Regions from separate parts of the Fervidobacterium sp. 2310opik-2 genome, predicted to be linked through region 2. Evidence: riboswitches for the same ligand, from Rfam matches in the RefSeq annotation. Region 2 holds a riboswitch; the other holds the start of a gene.
What was found. A riboswitch is a leader RNA that binds a small molecule or an ion and turns the genes downstream of it on or off. The one in region 2 is predicted to bind thiamine pyrophosphate.
Positions count from the first base shown of each region.

Region 1: another riboswitch for thiamine pyrophosphate. It lies ahead of AS161_RS08165 (sulfide-dependent adenosine diphosphate thiazole synthase); the one in region 2 lies ahead of AS161_RS06395 (thiamine ABC transporter substrate-binding protein).

Region 1 is NZ_LNGG01000026.1:39,881-50,510, forward strand. Features, by position in the region: gene ileS (isoleucine--tRNA ligase) at 1-2,471, shown strand, start outside; gene AS161_RS08155 (hypothetical protein) at 2,476-3,756, shown strand; gene AS161_RS08160 (histidine triad nucleotide-binding protein) at 3,785-4,120, shown strand; TPP riboswitch at 4,229-4,341, shown strand; gene AS161_RS08165 (sulfide-dependent adenosine diphosphate thiazole synthase) at 4,450-5,277, shown strand; gene thiC (phosphomethylpyrimidine synthase ThiC) at 5,274-6,551, shown strand; gene AS161_RS08175 (sugar phosphate isomerase/epimerase) at 6,575-7,342, shown strand; gene AS161_RS08180 (thiamine-phosphate synthase family protein) at 7,345-8,580, shown strand; gene ribH (6,7-dimethyl-8-ribityllumazine synthase) at 8,626-9,117, opposite strand; gene AS161_RS08190 (bifunctional 3,4-dihydroxy-2-butanone-4-phosphate synthase/GTP cyclohydrolase II) at 9,114-10,304, opposite strand; gene AS161_RS08195 (riboflavin synthase) at 10,294-10,630, opposite strand, start outside.
Region 2 is NZ_LNGG01000012.1:193,671-204,300, forward strand. Features, by position in the region: gene AS161_RS06380 (acetyl-CoA C-acetyltransferase) at 1-327, shown strand, start outside; gene AS161_RS06385 (beta-ketoacyl-ACP reductase) at 354-1,073, shown strand; gene AS161_RS06390 (transporter substrate-binding domain-containing protein) at 1,133-1,843, opposite strand; gene AS161_RS06395 (thiamine ABC transporter substrate-binding protein) at 1,994-2,971, opposite strand; TPP riboswitch at 3,050-3,161, opposite strand; gene AS161_RS06400 (ATP-dependent Clp protease ATP-binding subunit) at 3,233-5,458, opposite strand; gene AS161_RS06405 (MFS transporter) at 5,676-6,845, shown strand; gene AS161_RS06410 (MATE family efflux transporter) at 6,910-8,235, shown strand; gene AS161_RS06415 (MBL fold metallo-hydrolase) at 8,279-8,905, shown strand; gene AS161_RS06420 (glycogen/starch synthase) at 8,949-10,406, shown strand; gene galT (galactose-1-phosphate uridylyltransferase) at 10,443-10,630, shown strand, end outside.

The DNA of each region.
Region 1 (10,630 bases), on a different contig from region 2:
TACCTGGGTGGGATACACACGGTCTTCCAATTGAGCACAGAGTCACAACAACCCTTGGCGAAGAAGCAAAGAAAAAATCACCAGTTGAAATAAGAAAGCTTTGTAAAGAATTCGCTTTAAAATACGTGGATATCCAAAGAGAAGAATTTAAAAGACTTGGCGTGAAAGGCGATTGGGAGCATCCATACATAACACTCACACCAGAATACGAGTACCACATATTAGACGTATTCAAAACATTGGTTGAAAATGGGAACGTCTATCGTGGCAACAAACCAGTTTACTGGTGTCCAACTTGTAGAACTGCACTTGCGGAAGCAGAAATCGAATACCACGACCACGAATCCCCATCAATATACGTAAAATTCCAAATGATTGATCAACCAGATACATACGTTGTCATCTGGACAACAACACCTTGGACAATCCCTGCAAACGTTGCAATAGCGCTCCATCCAGAATACGAATATTTGAAAATCAAAGTCGGAAACGAATACTGGATTGTCGCCGATGGTCTATTGCAAAAATTCGCTTCAGAAACAGGTATCGAATTCCAAGTAACCGAAAAATTCTTAGGAAAGACCCTAGAAGGCAAATTAACAAAACATCCTTTGTACGACAGAACTTCCGTTATCGTACTCGCCGATTACGTTACTCTTGAAGATGGTACTGGTTGTGTCCATACAGCACCTGGTCATGGTGAAGAAGACTATCAGACTGGTTTAAAATACAACCTCCCAATCTTATCGCCAGTTGATGACGAAGGAAAATTCACAAAAGAAGCTGGAAAGTACGAAGGATTGAAAATATGGGACGCAAACAAAGTAGTAGTCGAAGATTTAGAAAAAGCAGGGGCATTGATAAAATTTGGAAAAATCAGCCACAGTTATCCACACTGCTGGCGCTGTAAAGGTCCCGTTATGTTCCGTGCAACACCTCAATGGTTTATCTCTGTCAATAAAAACAACTTAAGGGGAAAGGTTCTTGAACAAATAAAGAAAGTAAAATGGTTCCCAGCATGGGGAGAAAATAGAATCACCGCGATGGTCCAAGAAAGACCTGACTGGACTATATCAAGACAAAGAGTTTGGGGTGTACCAATCCCCGCAGTAAAATGTAAGTCATGCGACGAAGTTACACTCGATCCAAAAGTTATAGAACACTTTGCGAATATAGTCAAAGAAAAAGGTACAGATGCTTGGTTCGAACTTGACATAAAAGAACTTATGCCATCTGATTTCTCCTGCCCAAAGTGCGGAAGCAAAGAATTTGAAAAGACTTACGACACATTAGACGTTTGGATTGATTCAGGTTGTTCTTGGGAAGCGGTTATAAGGTCAAAGGGTGAGAAATTCCCCGTTGACTTGTACTTGGAAGGCGATGACCAACACAGAGGATGGTTCCAAAGCTCAATATTCCTCGCAACAGCAAAGACAGGAAATGCGCCATTCAAAACAGTTGTTACGCACGGATTTATCAAAGACGAACAAGGCAGAAAAATGAGTAAATCACTTGGAAACGTAATCGACCCAATGGAAATTGTAAATAAATACGGTGCGGACATACTAAGACTATGGGTGGCAAGCACCGACTTCTTTGATAACATAAGGGTTGGAAAGAATATAATAGAGCAACAAGTTGAAGTATATAGAAAACTTAGAAACACGCTCAGATACTTACTTAGCAACCTTTACGACTTCACAGAAAATGATATCTTACCATACGAAAAACTACTCCCACTTGACAAATGGGCACTTGGAAGATTACAGAAATACATTGAACAAGTAACTCAATATTACGAAGAATTTGAATACTCAAAAGTTTACAACGCAACAGTAAAATACTGTACTACAGAATTAAGCTCCATATACCTTGACATACTTAAAGACAGACTTTACGTTGAAGCCAAAGACTCAATTTACAGAAGGTCTGCACAAACAGTACTTTACTACATACTCGAAGCACTTATCAAAATCCTTGCGCCAATTATGCCATTTACAGCAGAAGAAGCTTACCAAGAAAGTCCGTTGAAAAAATATGAAAGCGTACACCTTGAAAATTGGCCAGAAGTGAGAAAAGAATTTATCAATGAAAACTTACTCGAAGAATTCCAACAACTGCTGCTTGTTAGAGACGACGTTCTAAAAGCACTCGAAAATGCACGTTCTTCTGATGTAATCGGTCACTCACTTGACGCACACGTTAAAATTGAACCTAAAAACAGTGAAATTAGTCAATTGCTTGAAAAATATGCCGATATGCTGGAAGACTTCTTTATCGTATCAAAAGTCTCTATATTAAATGAACTATCAGATGGTATAAACGGACAGCTTGTGACTGTATTAGTTGAACACGCGGAAGGTCAAAAATGTCAAAGATGTTGGAAATACCATCCAGATACAGGAAAAGATGAAAATCACCCAGAAACCTGTCCAAGGTGTAGCGCAGTACTGAGAGGGGAAAGAAAATAAAAACATGACTATTAAAAGACTAAACATGGAAACATTTAGAAAATCTTTTGTTTATAAGCTTCTAATATTAACAATATTCACATTCTTTGCATCCTCGGTGGTGTACGCCGCCGAGGCTTCTCTATCGATACCATCAAAATTGGGAATTAAAAAAATAGAGTTAAATAAGACTATAAAAGTCGACGGAAAAAATTATCCGTACACCTTTTTAGATGGAATGCTCCTTAAAGATGGTGAAAGAAAAATTACAATAGACAACAAGACATACACCGTGGAAGTTAAGACACAACCAGACAAAGAATCTATTGAAGTTACCCAATCTTTGTACGCTTATACATTCACCAAATCAGCGTTAGTAATTAATCCAACCAACCGTTCATTGGAAAACTCAGGGAAAAGTACTGAGGTAACTTTGTCTGAAAATCCTCAAATCGCAATATTTGAAGATGAATTCGGTAATATTTCCGATGTTATATTCATCCCTCCACTACTTGAAAAACTAGACATACTAGATTCCCAAGTCCCAATAACAAACATATCTGGAAAAAAATTCCTACTCTCTTCAAAATCACCTTACAGACTACTGAGCAAAGTTCTTCTAAACGAACAAAGTGGACTCATACTTGAAGAAGGTGTGGTTATAATAAACGCGCTCAACTCTGAGCTTAACATCAAAGGTTCATTCATATCAACAGGTCCAATAACTATTCTCGAAAGCGGAAGATTAAGCGTAACTCAAAGTGGCATACTTTACCTAAATGGGAATGCGTCCACTACAAATGTAAACTCCGATATAGGGGCTTTAATCTTTCTTGATAACGCGAAGGCTAACAATGCCAATTTAGTACTACCAAACTTCGTTGTCATAAGAAATTCTGAACTTCAAAATGTAACAATAAATGGCGCTTACGCTGTGTATATAATAAATTCAAAGATAGAAAACCTAAACATCCAAAATTGCGGAAAAGTATATATAAACAACTCTGTAGTAAACACCTTCGTGACTTCTCTACTTTCCAAAGTAATCATGTACGACTCTCAAATAGACAACTCTGAAATCTCGGATCTTTCTGAGCTGAACATAGTTAATTCGAAAATTTCATCGCTGAAAATTCTAAAAGGTGGATTAGTTAAATCAAAAAATTCTGAATTAAACCAAATTGATATTGATGATTATTCAATAATCTACTTATTCAATACAAGTGCAAACGCGCTCAACGTAGGCAATGGAAAATATTACAACCTTGAAAGTAAGATAAAAACAATAAACAAAATTAAAAAATGAAATCTTTCAGATTGTGGGGGTGAAAATGATGAATGATTGTGTATTTTGCAAAATAATCGATGGGCAAATACCTTCTGAAAAAGTATACGAAGACAATGACTTTATCGTTATCAAAGACATTCGCCCAGTCGCTCCTGTTCATCTGCTTGCGATATACAAAAAACACATTGCGACAATAAACGACCTTTCCGAAGAAGATTCTAAAAACATGTGGAAACTATTTGAAGTGATAAAAAAAGTAACAAAAGACCAAAACCTCGAAAGCTATAGAATCGTCCAAAACAATGGCAAAGACGCTGGTCAAGAAGTTCACCACATACACTTCCATATAATCGGCGGAAGAAAATTAGGCGCTTTGGGATGATTGAATCGATTCTGAGCTATCAAAATACAAATAATCAAACAAATTCACCAAAAATCGGCAATTGACATACAGATATAGGTAAGATAAAATCAAATTAGAAAAAGTGAATATTCTCCCAAGGGGAGCTCCATACTGCGGGGCTGAGAGGAGGGAGGCAATCCCTCGACCCTACGAACCTGATCCGGGTAATACCGGCGGAGGGATTGGGAGTGGTAATTATTGTAAAAAAGTTAAATAAGCAAAATGAAATATCAAAACAAAAATCCCTCCGAAGAAAATTCGGAGGGATTTTTTATTGTAAAAAACTTCAAAACAGAGAGGAGATGAGTATGAAAGACTTAAAGATTTCCCAACTTATCGTAAAGCATTACTTCCAAAAACTAAACGATGTGCTGAATGTAGATGTAGCTATAGCTGGATGTGGGCCAAGCGCCCTTGCTCTTGCCACAGAACTTGCCAAAAATGGTAGAAAAGTAGCGATTTTTGAGGCGAAAAACGAACCTGGCGGAGGTATTTGGGGCGGTGGAATGATGTTCAATGAACTAGTTTTGGAAAGTGAACTCGAATGGTATTTGAAGGAACATCATATTAAGTACAAAAAGGAAGATGAGTTCATCGTTGTTGATGCCGTGCACTTTGCTTCCGCAATGCTTTACAACGCAACGAAAAATGGTGCGTATATATTCAATAACGTATTCGTTGAAGACCTTGTTATGTACAATGAAAGAATATCCGGTGTTGTCATAAACTGGATGCCAACTATAAAGGAAAAATTACACGTCGACCCTATAACGGTTGTAGCTAAATTCACAGTTGACGGCACGGGACATCCAGCAAATCTCGTCAGATTACTCTCCAAAAGAGGAATAATTAATTCTGTAAAAGGTTCTTCGGAAAACCTTTGCTCATGCGGAGTTGTTGAATACGAATTTCCAATGGACGCTGAGAATGGTGAAAAATTCGTCGTTGAAAACACAAAAGAAATTTACCCCGGTCTTTACGTCATGGGCATGGCGGCGGTAAGTGTCGGTGGTGGACCAAGAATGGGGCCAATTTTCGGTGGAATGATAATGTCTGGTCTTCGCGCTGCTGAATTGATCGAAGAAGAAATAAAAAGGATAGAAACATCAGAAAACAAAAAGCTGGTGAAAGCATGACACAACTTGAAATGGCAAGAAACTCTCAAATATCTCCAGAAATGACAACCTGTGCACAATACGAAGTGGTAGATGTCAAAGAAATAATTGAAAAACTGGCACTTGGGAAAGCCGTTATACCAAAAAACAAAATCCACAAAATATCAAGACCAATGGTTGTCGGTGAAGGATTTTCTGTAAAAGTTAACGCAAACATTGGAACATCACTTGGCTATAGTTCACTTGAAGAAGAAATCGAAAAGTTAAAAGTAGCTATAGACTCTGGTGCGGATTCCGTCATGGTACTCTCCACGTGGGGAGATTTAAAGGAAATGAGAAGAATTTTAGTCGAAATGAGCCCTGTGCCGGTTGGTTCAGTACCAATTTACGATTCCGCTGTTCTTTCGTACAAATCTGGAAAAAACGTTGTAGATTTCTCAGAGAAAGATTTCATAGATATGGTTAAATCGCACGCAGAAGATGGTATAGACTTCATGACCATTCACGTTGGAATAACGAAAAACGTGCTTGAAAAGGTTAAAAACAACCAAAGAATACTAAAAATAGTTAGTCGCGGGGGAGCGATTGTCACAGGCTGGATGATAAAAAATAACAAAGAAAATCCTTTCTATGAGTATTTCGACGAGATATTAGATATAGCTAGAGAATACGACGTAACGCTTAGCTTAGGTGATGGCATGAGACCCGGCGCTATTCTTGATGCCACTGACCATCAACAATTGGAAGAATTGTTCGTTATGCGCGAATTGGTTGAAAGAGCTTGGGAAAAAGGCGTACAAGTCATGTTAGAGGGTCCTGGACACGTACCACTCAATGATATAGAGATGAACGTGAAATTGATGAAAAAAGTGGGAAAAGGTGCTCCAATATTTTTATTAGGTCCCCTCCCCACAGATAGAGGTGTTGGATACGACCATATAGTTAGCGCTATTGGAGGAGCTTTGGCAGCTTACTATGGTGCCGATTTCCTGTGTTATGTAACACCATCTGAGCATGTTTCACTTCCAACTGTTGAAGATGTCAAAGAAGGTGTTATAGCTTCAAAAATAGCAGCAACGATAGCCGATGTGGCTCGTGGAAACAAAAAAGCCTTAGAACTCGAAAAACAAATGGCCATAGCAAGGAGTAAATTTGATTGGGAGAAGATGTTCGAATTGGCTATCCACTCTGAAAAAGCTAAAGATTACTTAAAGAAAAGACCATACGAAGAAAAAGGCTGTTCGATGTGTGGTCCTTTTTGCGCAATAAAAATAGCTAACGAATACGCAAAATAAATAAAATCAAAAGGGGATAAAAAATGCGAAAAGGCATATCAACAAGCATGATAAGGGCAAATATCGAAAAAATAGAAACTTTACCGGTATCATCACATTACGAACTCACATTTTTTAAGCAACAAGATGTTGAGACAGTCTTAAACTTCCTAAAAAAACGAAACGCGACATTTGGAATACATGCACCGTTTATATACAAATACAAAGAAACGCATCCATTCCCAACGCACCTCTTAGAAGATTTGAGAATAGACACATACATAACGAACGTATTTTGTGGTAAATTTGCAAAAAACATAGGCGCAGAATATATAGTAATCCACTTTCCAAACGCAAAGCAGAAGGATAATTGGAAAAAGGAAAAGATAGTAAATCAAGCGATAAACCATATCGTAAATTTAAATCGAATTATAGAAACTAGAATTGAAAATGTATATTTAAATGATTATTTCCATAATCCACAAGATTATGTATGGCTCGCGAAGGAAACCAACACTAAGCTATGTATAGATATCGGCCATTTACTCATAGACGCGGAACATTACATGTTCGACACTATAGACTTTCTTAATCAAACAATTGAATACACCAAAGAATACCATCTTTATTACGCTGATATTGAAACATACAACAAATGTCACCATGCGCCGTGGGGGGATTCTTTACAATTCAAAAAAATACTCGAATTTATGATCCAAACTAAAGAATTAGATATAGATTTGTTAATCGAACCATCAAACGATTGTCCAAATGAATTGAGTAAGCTTTTAGAGTTTTGGGAGGCGGTCTAAACATGTCAAATACCGTACTTGTTGTATCCGGGTTTGATCCATCAGCAGGAGCCGGGATTTTACAGGATATAAAATCGTTATCTTTACTTGGAATAAGCGCAATCGGAGTTGTCAGCGCGTATACAGTTCAAAATAGTGAAAAAGTTTTTCTCGCAAAATTCAGAAAATGGGAAGAAATAGATTCGGAGTTAACAGTCCTTCCCGAGCCTGATTACGTAAAAATAGGTCTCATATCTCCTGAAATGGTCAAATTCATTCGAGAAAAATATCCTGATGCGAAAATTGTTTGGAACATTGTTCTCAAAGCAAGTTCTGGGTACGAATTTGAGCAAAGAGAAATCGTTAAAGAAAATTTTGATTACGCCGATTACATTGTTTTAAACAACAAAGAAGCGCAAGAGTTAGATGTTAAACCTTCAGAAAAATTTATTGTAACGTACGGCCATACCGAAGGAGAATACATTAGCGTTTACTATAATGACAAAGAGATGAAGACAAAAAGAATTAAAGGACCTAAAGGTTCATCATTCCACGGAACTGGATGTGCTTTCACAAGCATTTTCACAGGATTTCTATCTATGGATTACCCCGTGGAAGAGGCTATTCAATCTGCGATGATTGTAATGAGCAAAATTCTAGAAAGAAGTACGGAAATACAGCAAGTGCAAAGTGAAAAACTCGCCCGTGAGTGGATGAAATACGACGCATTAGAAAGCCTAAGAATCGTGAAGGAAGAAATAGAAAAGATAGGCCACTTAACTATTCCAGAAGTTGGTCAAAATATTTCTTACGCACTCCCATGGTCACAACGTGAAGAAGAAGTAGCTAAATTTCCAGGGAGAATAAGACTAAAGGAAGGAAAAGCGTGCTTTGTCTCAGACCCGTCTTTTAATGACAAATCGCACACAGCAAGAATGGCTATAACGGCAAAGTCATTCAAACCTTACATAAGATGCGTAAGTAATGTAAGATACGAAGAAAAGTACATAGAAAACGCAATGAAAAAAGGGTTGAAAGTATTTAAATACGATAGAAACTTGGAACCTGAAGAGATTAAAAACAGCGATGGGAGTTCCATGCAATGGATGATAAAATACGCCATAGAAAAGACAGGTGAACTCCCAGATATCATTTACGATGAAGGTTGGTATGGAAAAGAAGCGATGATAAGAGTATTCGGAAGAAATCCTCAAGAAGTAATACAGAAAATAAAAATAATCGTTGGCATTTCAGAATAGCAAAAATTAAAGGCTTCGGAAAAAGACCGAAGCCTTTAATTTTTATCAACCATTAAAAGCCTTTTTCAAATTCACCATCTCCAACGCAGCCATAGCTGCTTCAAACCCTTTGTTACCACTCTTTATTCCAGCTCTATTCAAAGCTTGTTCTACAGTATCCGTTGTCAACACGCCAAAAGTGATAGGAATCTTCGAAGTCATATTAAATTGAGCAACAACCTTTCCTATTTCATTAGCGACAATATTGAAATGGTAAGTCTCACCTTGGATAACAGCAGCTAATACAATTATCCCATCGTATCGTTCCTCCTGCTTTGTCATCAAATTAAGTGCATACGCAACTTCCATACTTCCCGGCACTCTAACAACTTCGATGTCTTCGTATCTCACACCATGCCTTGTCAAACAATCTACAGCACCCTCAAGAAGCCTTTCAGTAACGGTACTATTAAACCTTGACAAAACTATCCCAAAACGCAAACCTTCTCCTGAAAAACCGCCTTCAATTACTTTGTAATTTTTGTAACCGTTGCTCATAAATTGACCTCCTTTGACCCTTCAATCTCTATCAAATGACCAAATTTTTCTACCTTAGTCTTTAGATAACTCACATTGAATTTCGTTACTTTCCCATAAAGGCTCACACGTTCAACGACGCTTATCCCATAACTTTCTAAAGCCTTAACCTTGTTTGGATTATTCGTTAAAAGCCTTACTTTATCAATGCCAAGTGCTTTTAATATCTGACTTGCCGCTGCATAATCGCGCTGGTCAGGTTTAAACCCCAGTTTTACATTCGCCTCGTACGTATCCAACCCTTTATCTTGAAGTTCATAAGCACTTATTTTTGCGCTTAAACCTATATCCCTCCCTTCCTGCCTAAGGTAAATAAGCACTCCTCCATCTTTTTCTATCATCTTCAAAGCTTTACCAAGTTGCGAGCCGCAATCACACCTTAGAGAAGATAAGCAATCGCCAGTCACACATTCAGAGTGAATCCTTACAAGTGGCACACCTTGCCATCGCTTAACAAGCGCAAAATGCTCTTTGTAATCTAATTTATTGTCAAAAGAAACAATTTCAAATATCCCATATTCGGTTGGTAATTTCGCAGTGGATTTAATCTTGATAAGTTCATTACTTAAAACGTAAAGTCTCCATACATCTTTAATACTCATAGTCTTCAATTCAAACTTCTCAGCTAATTTACTTAAATAATCAAAATCATGCGAGTCGCCTCTCTCGTTTAAAATTTCAACAATAACAGAGTAAGGCTTAAATCCACACATTTTCATGAGCTCAACCGAAGATTCGCTGTGCCCACGCCTTTTGGAAAAATCCTGCGAACCAATCAACATCACATGACCTGGATACCTAAATTCACTTATTTTTTTGTCTCTATTAGCCAACGCCCTGCAAGTTACCGCCCTTTCATACGCACTTATCCCTGTACCATCACCAAAATCTATTGGAATAAAATAATTTGCGCCGTAATTCGTGGGCAACTTGAAAAATCCTCTGCTCAGTAAATCACCTTCCGGTGCAACCAAACAAAAAAGCCCTTTACCATACCTGACAAAAAATTCAACCATACTCTCATCGATAAGCTCGGCTGGATAAACAAAATCCCCTTCTTTTTCTCTATTCTCATCAATTAATATAAGTGGTTTACCCGAAAGAAAATACTCCCTCAAATCCTTCAAAATACCCAATTCAATACTCATACATCATCCCATCCTTATACCCCTTCTCAAGATTATTTAATTCATTATGAATAAACCTTGCTAATACATCAATCTCATAGTTGACATAGGAACCAGAGGTAATAAATTTAAACGTCGTATTTTCTATTGTGTGTGGTATAAGTTGAACAGTAAAAGTATCAAGAGATGCATTCGCGATAGTAAGACTAACTCCGTTCAAAGCTATAGAACCTTTCTTAACAACTCCCCATCTTTCCTTTGGCATGGAGAAAGTAAGATACAATGTTTTATCGTATATATGCTTAGCTATAAGCTTCACCATACCATCGACATGACCAGTCACAAAA
Region 2 (10,630 bases):
CCAGCAACTGAAAAGGTTCTTAAAAAAGCTGGTCTTTCATTCCAAGATATCGAACTTATAGAACTTAATGAAGCATTCGCCGCGCAGAGTTTGGCAGTAATAAAAGGTTGGGAAAAATTGTTTGGAGTTTCGAAAGAATGGATTTTGGAAAGAACAAATGTTAACGGCGGTGGTATAGCATTAGGTCATCCAATCGGTGCAAGTGGAAATAGAATAATTGTTACACTGCTTTACGAAATGAAGAAGAGACATCTAAAATACGGTCTTGCAACGTTGTGTATCGGTGGAGGAATGGGCACAGCGGTTATAGTTGAAAATATCGAGTAAATTTTTAAATGAAGGGGGAAAGATTTATGAGACTAGCAGGAAAAGTTTGTATAATCACGGGAGCAGGTAGTGGTATAGGTCGTACAGCGGCAGAATTATTCGCTAAGGAAGGTGCAATTGTAATAGCTTGCGATGTTGGTGAAGCAACTTACGATAACCCAAATATCCATTTTTATAAACTCGATGTCACCGATAGAGCACGGATAGCTGAAGTCGTAAAAGATGTTATAGAAAAATTTGGAAAGATTGATGTACTCATCAACAATGCAGGTATAACAAGAGACGCGCTCATTCAAAATATGACAGAAGAAGATTGGGATAAGGTAATTAACGTAAACTTGAAAGGTGTATTCAATATGACGCAAGCCGTTGTACCATACATGTTGGAAGCTGGAAAGGGAAGTATTATCAATACTTCGTCAGTTGTCGGTGTATATGGAAACATAGGACAAACAAATTATTCGGCAACAAAAGCCGGTGTAATAGGTATGACAAAGACATGGGCAAAAGAATTCGCAAGAAAAGGTGCACAAATTAGAGTTAACGCGGTCGCTCCAGGTTTTATCAAAACACCGATGACAGAAAAAGTTCCTGAAAAAATATTAACAGCTATGGCAGAAAAAGCTGCTCTGAAAAGACTTGGTGAACCAATAGAAGTCGCTTACGTTTATTTGTTCCTTGCTTCTGATGAATCGTCATTTGTAACGGGACAAGTAATTGGCGTTGATGGTGGGTTGATAATTTAGCAAAAATTTAAAATTAAAAAGCGGTGGTTTTTAAAGTTAACCACCGCTTTTTATTTAAATTATTTCCAACTTCCAACATAACTTGTTAAAACTCGTTTTACATAAGTATCCAAGAGCTTTTTGAGCTTTTCGTTGAATTCTTTTTCTATAGATTTGTTGAGAATTATATATCCAACATCAATTTTGTATATTAAATCTTTATAAACACTAAATCCATAAACTCTTGAAAAGTACAGTGCATTAATGTAATCAAAAAAAGCTGCATCGATTTTTTTAGTCAGCAAATTTGCAAGTATTTCTTCATTTGAGACAAAAATTTTGTATTTAACCTTTTTGCCCTCTTTCAGCCAATCCTGGATTACTTTTTGACCAGTTGCACTTTCTTTAACAGCAAATGTTATCTTTTCAACATCGCCATTCCATTGCAACCCATTTCTTAAAACAATAGCGAGTCCAGATTGAATATACGGAATGGAAAAAGAAAATGTTTTTTTGCGTTCTTCGGTCATATGTATTCCACCAGCCACGATATCCAAATTAAGAACATTCAAAATCTCAGGTTTTAAAGCGGTAAATGGGAGAATGTATATTTCAAGCTGATAATCCATATCGGAGACAACCTTTTTAAGAATATCGTAATCTATACCACCAAACTTTTCACCTTTCCAAAACGCGTAAGGTGAGCCTAGCAAAAATCCCACCTTTAAAAATTGAGAAAAAGTACTAAGAAATGTTAATAATATAACAATTATAACGATTAACTTTCTCAAATTTTAATCCTCCTTTCGATTTTTATAATCCTATTATTTTAGACCTTACCTATCTAAAGTTTGTTCATCATTTTATAAAACTAAATAAAAATGGGCTGCGATATTCAAAAGGCAGCCCATTAATTATGATTACCTAAACTTATTCATCTTCTAGCCAATCACAGCCTTTTCCCATTTTTTGAGTACTTCATCTATCCTGTCGTTGACATCTGGCTTGACTTTGAGAATTTTCTTAAATGTTGGTACATATTTGAAAACTTCGGGAAGCTCGACATTTATAACCGGCATCATCCATTGATTAAGAGGCACTTCTTTTTGAAAATCTGGTGTTAGTATAAACTCTAAAAATGTCCTTGCAAGTGCGAGATTCTTTGCACCCTTTACAATTGAGGCATACTCTTCAAGCACGTATGCTCCTTCTTCGAATATAACGGGCATATACTTTATTGAACCGTACTTGTACATGCTGTAAGCACCATCTGTGGCATAGCTTACTATTATATCTGCTTCCCCTGTTTCAATCATCTTAAACGCTGCACTCCAACCACTTGTAAACATTAAAACATTATTTTTTAATTGTTTCCAATATTCCATAGCATCATCTTCGCCGAATGCAGCGATAGTCCACATAAGAAAAGTTAAGCCAGTACTTGATGTTCTTGGATCGATAAGTACTATCTTACCTTTATATTCAGGCTTGAGTAAATCTTTAAAGGAACGTGGTGGGTTTTTAATCTTTTCTACGTTGTAAATCATGGCAAGTGCACCGTAATCGTAAACAGTACCATAATCTGTAACTAAAGACTTATAAACAATATTTTTTGAGTTAACTGGTCTATATTTCTCAAGAACACCTTCCTTAATGGCCTTTTGTAACTGTTGAGGATTTAAGCCTATCACTACATCAGCTTTAGGTGAATTTTTTTCGGCGATAATTCTTGCTAAGACATCTCCCATCGAACCAAAACTTATCATTTTAACTTTGCATTTGTAGACCTTTTCGAACTTCGGCGCTATAACTTTTCCTATACCTCCAGCAAAGCTATCGGACGTGTAAATAACAAGCTCTGCAGCAATAATCACTAAAGAAACAACTAAAAGTAGAGAAATAACCAAGAACTTTTTCATCCTCCCACCTCCAAAAATAAATCGTCCCTCCGCATTTTTTCGGAGGGACGATTTTTAATTGCTTATTCCAGAACTCAAATTTTTGAGTCACCTGGTCCCTCCGCCGGTATTACCCGGATCAGGTTCGAAGGGTCGAAGGATTGACTCCTTCCTCTCAGCCCCGCATTTTGGAGCTCCCCTCCAGGCATTATTAAATTCAATCCTATTATAACCCTTTGTTAGACTGTGTCAAGTATTAAATTGTATCTTTAAAAGATTCTTTTATAAAATTTCCCACTTTAATATTCCTTCTTCCCAAATAAACTTTACAGTTTGGCCTTCTTTTACTTTTTCATCAATTATGAGTTCTGCAAGCTTAAATTCTACAGTATTCTCAAATAATCTTCTCAAAGGCCTTGCTCCCATTGACGGAACGTACCCCTCAGTTGCAAGGTATTCTCTCATACTCTCATCAAGAACAACCTTTATATCTTTATCTGAATCGATGAGTCTTTCGTTTAATTCCTTTGTGTATATTTCGATTATCTCCTTGATGTGTTCTTTCTTAAGAGGCTTAAAGACTACAGCCGCATCTATTCTGTTTATAAGCTCTGGGCGGAAGTATTTCCTCATTTCTTCTTCTATATGTCTTGGTATCAAGTCTTCGAAACCCTCTTCAATGTCTTGCATTATAACATCTGAACCAATGTTACTTGTCATTATGATTATGGTATTCCTAAAGTCAACTGTCGTCCCTTTACCATCTGTAAGTCTTCCATCATCAAATAACTGTAAGAGTACATTGAACACTTCTGGGTGCGCCTTTTCAATTTCGTCAAAGAGCACTACACTGTAAGGTCTTCTTCTAACTTGCTCTGTTAATTGACCACCTTCTTCATAACCAACGTATCCCGGAGGTGCACCTATAAGTCTGGCTACTGAATGCTTTTCCATATATTCGCTCATATCGATTCTTATAAGCGCTTTTTCACTACCAAATAGTACATCCGCTAATCTCTTAGCAAGCTCTGTCTTACCAACTCCGGTTGGTCCGAGGAACAAGAACACACCAAGTGGTCTTTTTGGATTTCTAATACCTGCACGGGACATTTTGATTGCATTCGAAACAATCTTCACTGCTTCTTCTTGGTCAACAAACTTTTCATGTATTATCTTTTCAAGGTTCTTTATCTTTTCCTTTTCATCACCCATTATTTTACCGACGGGGATACCCGTCCATCTTTCAATAACACTTGCGATATCTTCTTCAACTATTTCTTTCTTTCCATCAATTTTTGCCCTTGCCGCAGCTTCGTCTACAAGATCAACTGCTTTGTCTGGCAAAAATCTGTCGGTGATATACCTTGCGGACATCTTCGCCGCAAACTCAATTGCCTTATCACTTATAGAGACGTTGTGGAATTCTTCAAATTTGGCCTTCAAACCTTTCAAGATTTCGATGGTTTCTTCTATACTTGGTTCTGGGACAAAGATTACTTGGAATCTTCTTGCTAACGCTTTGTCTTTTTCAATATGTTTCCTGTATTCTTCAACTGTAGTCGCACCGATAACCCTTAACGTTCCACGGGCAAGCTCTGGTTTTAGAATGTTACCTGCATCAAGTGCACCCTCAGCGGCACCAGCACCAACAACTGTGTGTAATTCGTCGATAAAGAGTATAACGTCTGTTCTCTTCTTAAGTACGTCTATAAGTTTTTTTAGTCTTTCCTCGAATTCCCCTCTGAATTTCGTACCAGCAACCAATCTTGCAAGGTCTAATTTAAGTATTGTTTTATTCTTCAAGAATTCTGGCACGTCCTTATTAACAATCCTTTGCGCAAGCCCTTCAACAATCGCTGTTTTACCAACGCCTGGGTCACCTATCAGAACGGGGTTGTTCTTAATCTTGCGTCCAAGTATCTCAATCATCCTGTTGATTTCATTTTCACGGCCAACTACAGGCATGAGTTGTCCGTTTTTTGCCATTTCGGTGAGGTTTTCAGTAAACTTTGCAAGAATGTCGATGTTTTCTTCTTCAGAATAAGTCCTTTGCATTCTTAATTGTTTTATAGCACTGTAAAGCGCATCTTGTGTTATTCCATATTTACTCAATAACCTATAAGTTGTTGTCTCTGGTACAATAGCCATTGCTAAAAGTAAGTGGTCTGTACCAACCTTTTCATCTCCCATTCTTTTCGCTTCGCGCTTTGCCTCGTTAATAACTTTTGTTGTATCTGGGGTTATGTAAATTTGGTTTGTACCACTGCTGCCAGAATAGTAATAACCACCTTTTGAAGAAATAATCCTTTCAACGTCTCTTCTCAACGCATCCGTATCAACATTGAGGAAAGTAAGAATATCTACAGCTGCGTTTTTAGTGTTTTCAAGCATAGTTAATAAAATATGCTCAGGCGCCAACTGGTTTTGTCTGTAACGATTTAAGATGTCGTTAACAGACTGGAGTATCTCTTGAGCATTTTCCGTGAAGTCCTCCATGTTAAACACCATAAAATCATCTCCTTTCTTCTATTTTTTCTTTTTCCTTTCGTTTTGAATTTTACCATATTATCACTTATATGTCAAGAGTGATAATTTTTAATTTTGTGTTACTTTGAATAAGTTGGTTTTTTGTTTAGTTGTTGAAGTTTTCTGGCCTAATGGTACAATTGAATTAGAATAGTTTGAAATACGAACAAAATAGGTAAAAAAGGAAGATGGTGTATAAATGTCTCAACCTTTGCTTATAACTTTATTTACCCTTATTGACGGGCTTGCTCAGGGTATATATGGAACACTATTTAATTTAGTTTTAAGACAAAGCGGAGTTCCAACAAGTATTGTTGGAAGAATAACCTCTACTAGCTTGTGGGGAGCGGCATTTTTTGGATTGGTATTTGGCTTTTTTGCTGATAAGTTCGATAAGAAAAAACTGATAATATTTTCGCAACTTTTAGGTATATTTTTTGGCGTATACCGTGTAATCACCAAATCTTATTTTCAACTGATTATCACTTCGTTCTTTTTTGGTGGATTCACTTCAGCTACTTCCATAATTTTATCGACTCTCTTAGTTCTTAAAACTGATAGTGACAACAGAGCAAAATTTTTTGGTTTAAATTTCGGAGTTGGAATGTTTACCGGAGTTATAGGAAATGTTTTGGGTGGAGTACTTGGCGATATGTTTCCAGCAAAATGGGTTCTTATCACTGCAAGCCTTTCAAGAATTTTTGCTATAATTCCTTTAAGAAAATTGAGGATTCAAAATGAAGTAAATCTTAAAAATTCCAATGTTATTGATTTTCAAGAATTTATATCTGTATTTTCTCCTAAAAAATCTAAAGTAGTTTTCTACTATATGCTATCAACGATAAGTGTTGGTTTCGGGGCTGGATTGTTCGTTAGTTTTGGAAATGTCATATTTTACGATTTATTCAAAATGAGTGCTTCCGTTATAGGTATAATTTTAGCTTTGGCGCAATTGGCAACAAGCCTTGGGGCAGTGTTTTCTCACAAACTTGGTAAGAGGTTCGGCGATATGAATATACTTATCTTTTCTTACGTAGTTGTACCTATACTTATAGTCTCTTTAAGTTTTGTGAGAGAACCGATAACATTTACAAGTGTCTATATAGTTAGATTCGCAGTTATGAACATGGTTAGTCCTTTGCTAAGCGCACTCGTTTATTCAAATGTTAGGCGTGATAAGATTGCAACTATAAACGGCGCTAATAATTTCGTTAATAATGTATCACGTGCTCTGTCTGCTGAGATGTTTTCACTTCTAACTGCTTTTAAAAATGGTTATACACTTATATTCGTAATAAGTTCCATTTTCTACTTTGCAAACGCTTATGTTATGATAAAGATGTACAAGCATATTAAAAATTCCGTATAATACAGAATTTGGAGGTGCTTTTCTGAATTTTGATAAATCGAAGTTCCTTGATAATTCCAGACAGTTGTTTAAATTAGCCCTTCCATCGATTGTTGGTAGTGTTATGCAATCGATGTACGATATAGTGGATTTATTTTGGATAGGCAGGCTATCGTCTAAGGCGATAGCCGGTGTTACTTTATTTTCGACAGTTTTTTGGATAGTCGAGATACTCAACGAAATCATAGGGACATCCTCCGTTTCTATGATTTCACAGTCTTACGGAAAAGGAGACAAAAAGCTAACAAGTAAGATAATCGAGCAAACTCTTATATTCAAAGGTTTCGTCGCTGTTTTAGCCTCTGCAATACTTTTGGTTGTACTAAAACCGTTGATGAATTTTTATACGAAAGACACCGAAGTTGTAAAGGCAGCAATTGATTATGGATACATAAGAGTTTTCTTTATGTTTGCGTTTTTTATGACTTATTCCACATTTACCGCCCTTAGAAACATCGGTAGCGCGCATCTTGCTATGGTTAATATGGTTGCCGGTTCTATTGTAAATATCTTTTTAGATCCGATTTTCATGTTTGATAGGGTTCCTTTTATCAATATCCGAGGTTTCAATTTGGGAATTTCTGGTGCCGCATGGGCAACAGTTGTTTCTACTTTCATTTCCCTAGGATTAGGTTTATTCTTTTTATTCAGAGGGGTTAAGGATGTTAAGATATCCCTTAAAGGTTTGTTTGTTTTAGATTGGAAAATAGATGCAAAACTAATGACGATAGGCCTTCCCACCGGCGGTGAGATGTTACTTAGAACGCTTTCTTACGCGTTTTTGATAAAATTTGCCTCTGGATTCGGTTCAGAATATATAAGCACAATCGGTATCCTTGAAAGAATAATTGGTTTTTCAAATATACCTATCTTTGGTTTATCAATGGCAACTAGCACACTTGTCGGTTTTTCTTTGGGTAAAGATGATGAAAAAGAGGCAAAAAATATTGTGTTTGTTTCGTTATTGTACGGTTTATTGATAATATCCATAGCTGTTGTTGTGTTAATTACACTCAGAAGTAATATCTATTTATTTTTCACAAATGATATGAATGTAATTAGAATTGGAAGTCAAGGCTCTTTAATTGTAGTTCCAACATTACTTTTCACAACAGTGAGTTGGCTATTATCAAGTGGTTTTTTCGGCGCGGGGCTAACGATTTTTACCTTCATATCAAGCTTTTTAAGTAGATGGGCTATTATGATCCCATATCTTTTCATTACTGTAAATATACTTAAATTAGGCGCGATTAACTTTTGGCTTTCTTTCATGATAGCTGAATTGTTTGAAATGTTTCTTGTTTTGTACTTTTTCATAAAATATCCGTGGACGAAAAAAAGGGTGGTGTAGTATGATATAATATATAAAGCAAATTAAAGTGTGGGGTGATTAAATGCAGTTCGAATTACTAAATATAGGTGGTAGTATTCGTGTTCCAAAATCTGTAGAGATCGCGTACTCAACAGCTTGTCTTTTAAAAAACGAAAATAGATTAATCTTAATTGACCCAGGAGATTACACATCGTTTCATACTTTAGAAGAAGCTTTGGAAAACAGAAATATCAAATTAGAAGATATCACCGATATTTTACTGACTCATCTCCATCTAGACCACGCATACGCAACCAAAATCTTTCCGAATGCCACTATATACATACATCCTGCCTATAAGAATAAACCATATGATAAATTTGGCCTTATTAAAAGTAAATTGTATAGAGAAATAATGGATTCATGGAAAAAAGTCATTGAGATAAATGCAGGGGATATTCTTTTTGATAAAATCAGAGTTTTTCATACACCCTGGCATTCAAAAGAACATTGCTCGTTTCTCATAGATACGGAAAATATGGGAAGAGTTTTTTATACCGGCGATATAGTTATGAACCGCGTGGAATTTTATGATATAATTAGATTATTAAGAAACGACAATTGCTCGAGATTCGTCAATAAAATTAGAAAAAAATGCGATTATATAGTATTTACACATGATGAACCGGTAGAATCTTCCAGATTTTGACTTTATAATTTTTTAAATTAAAAATCATTGGGAGGTGAAGCAAATGAGAATAGCAATGGTATCTTATGAAGTGTACCCATTTGCAAAAGTTGGCGGTTTGGCGGATGTTGTTGGTGCTTTGCCTAAGTACTTGGAAAGACAGAATATAAACGTCGATATCTATATGCCATACCATAAAAAAGTTAAACAAAATGCTGAAAAATATGGATGGGCAATTGAAAAAATCACAGAAAAAGTAGACGCATCAATGTTGAGAACAGAAGAAAAGTTCGAAATTTATAAAACAATGTTACCCGGCACAAAAGGAGTTAACGTTTTTCTTATTAACAATGAATATTATTTCAACGCTGATGAAGTTTACGCTGGTCCAGATCTCGCAGAACAAGCTATATTTTTTTCATATAGTGTAATAGAAGCTATAAGAAAGCTGAATTTTGAATATGATATTGTCCACGTAAACGATTGGCAAACTGCTTTGATACCTGTTTATTTAAAGACTGTATTCAGAGATGATCCTTTACTATCGAAAATAGCTACTGTATTAACAATTCATAATCTTGGATACCAGGGGATATTTGAACCGGAATATTTAAGATTTGCGGGATTGCCTGATTATCTGTACAATATAGATGGTATAGAGTTTTACGGTAAAATAAACTTTTTAAAGGGTGGAATTATCTTCTCGGATATTATAAACACTGTAAGCCCAACTTACGCGAAGGAAATCCAGCAAAAAGAATATGGTGAAAAATTGGAAGGGGTTTTAAGGGCAAGGTCTTCAGACTTGTATGGAATATTAAATGGCATAGATTACGAAGAGTTTAATCCACTTACAGATAATAAGATTTACGTAAACTATGATTTAAATACCATCGAGAAAAAGAAAGAAAACAAAAAACTCCTACAAAAAGAACTTGGATTACCTGAAAGAGACGTTCCAATGATTGGAATGATAAATAGACTTGTTGACCAAAAAGGTCTTGATATAATGGCTGAAATAATGGATTATGTTTCATTATTTGATATCCAATTTGTACTATTAGGTACAGGTGAAGAAAAATATGAAAATATGTTCAAAAAACTTGGAGAAAAGTATCCAGAAAAATATTCCATAAATCTTAAGTTTGATATTGTGCTTGCGCAAAAAATATACGCTGGCTGTGATATGTTCTTAATGCCTTCAAGATACGAGCCATGTGGATTGGGTCAAATGTACAGTCTCAGGTATGGTACCATCCCTATTGTCAGATACACTGGAGGCTTAGCTGACACTGTCAAAGAATACAATCCAGAAACAAAAGAAGGAAACGGTTTTGGATTTGAAGGATTTGATCCCGCGCACTTACTTAAAGCTATGGCAAGGGCAATTTACTTCTACAATAGTAAAGAAGATTGGAACACTTTGATAAAGAACGCAATGACAATGGATTTAAGTTGGGATAAATCGGCGAAAGAATACGTAAAACTTTATCAAAGAGCTAAATCCAAGGTACAAAGATAAAATAGATAGAAACAAAATATAAAGGGAGGATTTTTCATGCCTGAATATAGAAAAGACCCTGTTGTAAAAAGGTGGGTAATTATCTCCACGGAACGTGCAAAGCGTCCTCATGATTTTCAAGTTCAACCCGAAGAGACAAAAGTTGGGTTCTGTCCTTTTGACTATGGTAATGAACACACAACTCCGCCTGAAATCCTTGCGTTCAGGCCACCAGAGACCCAACC